One region of the Kosakonia sp. YIM B13571 genome, then DNA from elsewhere that is predicted to be linked to it. Evidence: riboswitches for the same ligand, from Rfam matches in the RefSeq annotation. Region 1 holds a riboswitch; the other holds the start of a gene.
What was found. A riboswitch is a leader RNA that binds a small molecule or an ion and turns the genes downstream of it on or off. The one in region 1 is predicted to bind thiamine pyrophosphate.

Region 1 (3,112 bases):
ACATAACAGAGCATGGCGCAACCAAACCAGCCAATCATCGCCGCGCCAATGCCGGAGGTGAAATGGTCATAACCCGGCGCGATATCGGTGGTTAGCGGCCCCAACGTATAGAACGGCGCTTCGTGGCAGTGCTCCAGTTCTTCAGTCATGTTGCGACGGATCATCTGCATCGGCACATGCCCTGGGCCTTCAATCATCACCTGGACGTCATATTCCCAGGCGATTTTGGTCAGCTCGCCGAGTGTGTGCAGCTCGGCAAACTGGGCTTCGTCGTTCGCATCCTGAATGGAGCCAGGGCGCAGACCATCGCCAAGCGACAGCGAAACGTCATAGGCGGCGCAGATTTCGCAGATCTCGCGAAAGTGGGTGTAGAGGAAGTTTTCCTGATGATGGGAGAGGCACCATTTCGCCATGATCGAGCCGCCGCGCGAGACAATGCCGGTCAGACGCTGCGCAGTCATTGGCACATAGCGCAGCAGTACACCGGCGTGGATGGTGAAGTAATCCACCCCTTGCTCCGCCTGCTCCAGTAGCGTGTCGCGAAACGCTTCCCAGGTGAGATCTTCGGCGATCCCGTTAACCTTCTCCAGTGCCTGGTAGATCGGCACCGTCCCGATTGGCACCGGGCTGTTACGCAGGATCCATTCGCGGGTTTCGTGGATATAACGCCCGGTGGATAAATCCATTACCGTGTCCGCACCCCAGCGCGTCGACCAGACCAGTTTTTCCACCTCTTCTTCGATGGAGGAAGTCACCGCTGAGTTACCGATATTGGCATTCACCTTCACCAGGAAGTTGCGGCCAATAATCATTGGTTCCGATTCCGGGTGGTTAATATTGGCCGGGATAATCGCCCGTCCGGCGGCGACTTCATCACGCACGAATTCCGGCGTGATATTTTCCGGCAGCCGCGCGCCAAAACCTTCGCCCGGATGCTGCCTGCGCAACACTTCGCTGCGAATGCGCTCGCGGCCCATGTTTTCGCGAATGGCGATGAACTCCATCTCCGGCGTGACGATCCTTTTGCGGGCATAGTGCAGTTGCGTGACGCAGTGGCCTGACTTCGCGCGGCGCGGCGTCAGTAAACCGCTAAAACGCAGTTCGTCGAGGCCGTCATCAGCCAGCCGTTCGTTGGTATAGGCAGAGCTGCGCTGTTCCAGCGTTTCGCTGTCATCGCGGGCGTCAATCCATGGTGCGCGCAGTTTCGCCAGCCCTTGCTGGACATCAATCGCAATGTCGGGATCGCCATACGGGCCGGAAGTGTCGTACACCGGCACCGCCTCGTTCTCTTCAAACTGCGGGTGTTCTTTTGTGCCGCCGGTAAGCGTCGGGCTCAGCTGGATTTCGCGCATCGGAATACGGATATCGGGTTGCGAACCGGTAATGTAGATGCGGCGCGAGTTGGGGAAAGCGGTGCCTTCCAGCGTGTCGATAAAGTGTTGCGCCTGGGCGCGTTGTTCACGGCGTGTAAGTTTTGCAGACATAGCTCATTCCAGAATGTAAAGGATATGGCTTGTCAGACGACGGATGGAGTAATGGCAACAAACCGCCCGTGAGGGTGGTTGATGTGAATGGATTACTCTTGTTCCCTTCGCAGGTTTTAACCTGATCAGGTTCCGCGGATCCCGAATTAACGGTCTCAGCCTTTTACACTTCATCTTTCGCACTGTGTCTGTGTTGACTACGTTCGCTCACCCCAGTCACTTACTTGATGTAAGCTCCCGGGGATTCACGAACTTGCCGCCTCAACGCATCGCGAATGATGTTGTGGAAATATAGGCACTCCGACAAGAAAAACCCGTCCGAAGACGGGGACTGCTTTTTAAATTACGCGTTAATGTTTAAGAACTCAAGCCGGTCGCGCGACACCGCTTTCGTCGTTGGCGCTCTCTTTGATGTTGTTATCAAAGGCCAGCACGATTAACTTGTCTTCGAGGGTAAAGCGGGCGGCCAGCGCTTCACCGATGTCGGAGAGCGCTTGCTGGAACTCCAGACAGTTATCGTCATCGATGGCGTTTTCCAGACTGGAGTCGTAATAGTTCATGATTTCTACTGTATTCGCCTCAAGCATTGGGTAAAGCTGCGTCGCCGCTAAAAGTGGGCTGCTCCCTTCCAATTCGTTGCTGATGCGTTCATAAATATTGAAGTGACCTGCGGAAAGGTATTCCACCAGGCTGTGGCAAAAATCGTCCAGCGCTTTTTCGTTAAGCTGCATGTAGGACCCTTTGCCAGGTTTAATGCCAACCAGATTGTAATAAGAAACAAGAAGTTGCTTACGCGCTTGCAGCCAATGGTCGACAAGTTTGTTACTTCCTCCAACGCGCTCTGTCAGGCTTTCTAACTGGTTTAGCATAAATGGCTCCGCAAATATGTAAGATCAAAACGATGTAATAATAATGTTAATAACATGCCTGTAAAGCGAAGGTAGTGCACCTAATGGTACGTATTATTGAAGCACACGATCAGGGCTGGTGGATCGTCAGCCATGAACAAAAATTATGGTTGCCAGGTGGAGAATTACCACACGGCAAGGCAGGAAATTTCGATCTTGTGGGGCAGAGCGCGCTTCACATCGGCGAGTGGCAGGGCGAAGCGGTATGGATGATCCGCCAGAATCGTCGTCAGGATATGGGATCAGTACGCCTGCTTATCGATCAAGATGTGGGGCTGTTTCAACTCGCGGGTCGCGGCGTACAACTGGCGGAATTTTATCGTTCACACCAGTTTTGTGGCTACTGCGGACACACAATGCACCCAAGTAAAACTGAGTGGGCAATGCTGTGCGATCACTGCCGCGAACGCTATTACCCGCAAATCGCCCCTTGCATCATTGTCGCCATTCGCCGTGATGACAGCATTTTGCTGGCGCAGCACACGCGCCATCGCAATGGCATTTACACGGTGCTCGCCGGGTTCGTCGAAGTGGGCGAAACCCTTGAACAGGCGGTGGCGCGTGAAGTGATGGAAGAGAGCGGCATCAAAGTGAAGAATTTGCGCTATGTCACTTCGCAACCGTGGCCATTCCCGCAATCGCTGATGACTGCGTTTATGGCGGAATATGACAGCGGCGAAATCCACATTGATCCGAAAGAGCTGCTGGATGCGGGCTGGT
Region 2 (3,112 bases), on a different contig from region 1:
CCGTACCCGCCAGCCGCCCGTGGTTATACAGCGTCTGCATATTTCGCAGCACCGCTGGCGGGCGGTTGTTGTCGACCATCACGCGATCAACATAATCATGTCCCGGCAGGTAGAGTTGGTCGGCAGGAATGGTCATACAACGGTGTTGCAAAAGGCTGTCGGCGTCTTTGCCAAGTAACTGCACAATATCAGTCATAGCTATGCTCCCGTAAGCTTCGCACAAAGCGAATTGGATTATCCTTACCTGTCTGACGGCAGGCAGAGATAAGCCTGGTTCGCTCACGCCAGATTTTCCACCGCTGGCCATTTTTTCAGCATTATCTGCTGGCACGTTTCGTATACCGGTTTACCACCATTGATGGAAATGATGCACCGGTCCAATGCCGTGCCCCACTTCCAGCGTATCCGCCTGCGCCAGCGCCGCCGTTAACCACTGTTTCGCTTGCGCGACGGTAGATGCCCAATCGTTATGACGCGGGCGCAGCGCCGCCAGCGCGGCGGAGAGCGTGCAGCCTGTGCCGTGGGTGTTTTTCGTTTTTACGCGCGGGGTGGTAAAGCGCAGCGCACCCTGGCGGGTAAACAGCCAGTCCGGGCTTTCGGCGTCATCCAGATGGCCGCCTTTCATCAACACCGCTTCACAACCGAGCGCCAGCAGCGCTTCACCCTGCGCATGCATCTCTTGCTCGCTGCGGGCATGGGGTACATCGAGCAGCGCAGCAGCTTCCGGCAAATTAGGCGTGATAAGTGAAACCTGCGGCAGTAAATGCTGGCGCAGTGCGGCAACCGCCGACGGCGATAACAGCGGGTCGCCGCTTTTGGCGAGCATCACCGTATCCAGCACCACATTGCGCACCTGGTAGCGCCGCAGCCGCTCCGCGACGGCTTCAACAATGTCCGTTTCTGCCAGCATGCCGATTTTGGTGGTGTCGATACGCACGTCACTGAGCACGGAATCAAGCTGCGCGGCGACAAAGTCAGGTTCAATGCGGTACACCGATTGCACGCCACGGGTGTTTTGCGCCACCAGCGCGGTGATCACCGAACAACCATATGCGCCCAGCGCCGAAAAGGTTTTCAGATCTGCCTGAATACCCGCCCCACCGCTGGGGTCGGTACCGGCAATGGTTAACGCGTTGATGCGCTTCATGCTTTGCCTCCCAGCGCATACAGCGCATCCAGAAAAGCGGGAACAAAACTGCCCGGTCCGGTGCTTTTCGCGCAGGCCAGGCTACCGGCTTGCGCCATAAATGCACAGGCCGCGGCGACATTCTCCAGTTTATCGCCCGGCAACGCGCAACTGGCAGCTACCACCGCCGAGAGCGCACAGCCGGTGCCAACCACGCGTGTCATCAGCACATCACCGCCGGTTACCATCAGCACGCGCGACCCGTCGGTGATGTAATCCACTTCGCCGCTTACCGCAACAATCGCCCCGCTTTGTCGCGCCAGCGCCTGCGCGGCTGGCAGTGCCGCACTGGCAGTATCGGTGGTATCAACGCCACGCCCGCCTGCGCTCATGCCGGCCAGCGCGAGGATTTCCGAAGCATTACCCCGAATTGCCACCGGACGCAGCGCCAGCAGTTGCTGGCAGAATTCAGTGCGTAACGTGAGTGCGCCAACGGCGACCGGATCGAGTGTCCAGGGTTTATGCGCGGCATTCGCGCTCTCCACCGCCGATCGCATTGCTGTGGCGCGTTCGCGCGTTAAGGTACCAACATTAATGAGCAAGGCATCGGCGATGGCGCTGAACTGCGGCGCTTCTTCGCTATCAATCACCATCGCGGGTGATGCGCCAAGCGCCAGCAGCACGTTAGCGGTAAAGGTTTGTACGACGTCATTGGTCATACAGTGCACAAGGGGAGAACGACGGCGGAATTGCTGTAACGCATGTGCGATTTGCACACGATCAAGCAGGTCAGGTTGCATGGTTTCGCTCCTGCCCGGCGTGAAGAAGGGATGCCGGGCAGGCATCTGACTTCCCTACGCTGGCATTATCCAGATCAGGTGGTACGGGTATTTCTCAGCCTTCACAAAGAAGGGCACCCCGAGTCATTTAAAAATCAATACGTTGTGGTTAACAGCTTATTAACCGCCACTCAGGATAATGCGCGCGCCGGGTGTTGTAAACCGGCCTTCCTGCAAAAGCGACACATGCGAGCAAGCCCTGTAGCGTAAGGCGTACGGACAACTATTTGAATTCATAACGAACGCCAAACGTCGCTTGCGTACTGCTATAACCGTGACCGCCGAGTTGGTGGCCGACATTGCCCCACAGACTCAGTTGCGTGTTCAACCTGCCGGTCATGCCGATTTTCACTTCGCCGACATTCTCCGCGCCCGCCTGGCTGATGGTTTCACCATCCATACGCGTGGCGAAACGCTGCGTGTTGTGGATCCAGTTGGCTTCGATAAACGGCTGTAACCTGCGCCCGTTGTCATTATCCTCACTGCCGTAGCTGTTCAACCAACTGCGGATCCCGAGCCGCGTTTGTAGCGCGTTACTCCCATCGCCGCTGATGCGCGTACCGTTTGCTTCGCGGTGATCCTCAGCTTTTACTCCCATCCAGATAGCCTGCGCCTGCGGCTGGATGTGCCAGATTGTCCGCGAACCGTTGCTGGCGGAAAACTCCGCGGCTTTCCAGTTCCAGGCGGTTTCAACGGACGCACTGACACCTTTCGCGTGATACGCCTCGGAAGAGAGTTCCTCACCGCTGACTGAATTCGTAAACCAGCTATATTGCGCCCAACTGCCCACATACAGCCCGGTTTTATTCACTTCGTCGGCATACCATGCACCGTATGCGCCTGCCGTGTAGCCGTTTACCCGACCGTAGGCATCGTAACCGCTGATGTCCGAGTGCGTTTTGCTGTGGTTGTTTCCGTATCCGGCCATCACTCCCACGCGCCCGCGTCCCTGGCGGCCGTCGCTCCATTGCACCAGGTCACCGCCCAGCATCACCACATACTGAGTCGACTCGGTTTTCAGTTGCCCGCTGTCGTCATGCGAGCGGTTACGCGATCCCGCCTGATGCATCCACATGCTGCTCTCTGCGGTATCGCCCTGCTGCCCGTTATCGGTCTGGGTTTCGCTAACGCTATCCTGCAAACGGAT

Region 2: linked by a shared signal. The riboswitch ahead of thiM (hydroxyethylthiazole kinase) and the one ahead of thiC (phosphomethylpyrimidine synthase ThiC) in region 1 are both predicted to bind thiamine pyrophosphate.

Annotation. Positions count from the first base shown of each region.
Region 1 covers NZ_JBHZPL010000019.1:7,126-10,237, reverse strand. The annotation lists gene thiC (phosphomethylpyrimidine synthase ThiC) at 1-1,484, opposite strand, end outside; TPP riboswitch at 1,570-1,735, opposite strand; gene rsd (sigma D regulator) at 1,850-2,353, opposite strand; gene nudC (NAD(+) diphosphatase) at 2,437-3,112, shown strand, end outside.
Region 2 covers NZ_JBHZPL010000003.1:112,978-116,089, reverse strand. The annotation lists gene fbaB (class I fructose-bisphosphate aldolase) at 1-196, opposite strand, end outside; gene thiD (bifunctional hydroxymethylpyrimidine kinase/phosphomethylpyrimidine kinase) at 347-1,147, opposite strand; gene thiM (hydroxyethylthiazole kinase) at 1,144-1,926, opposite strand; TPP riboswitch at 1,961-2,057, opposite strand; gene ACFX4O_RS08950 (autotransporter outer membrane beta-barrel domain-containing protein) at 2,189-3,112, opposite strand, start outside.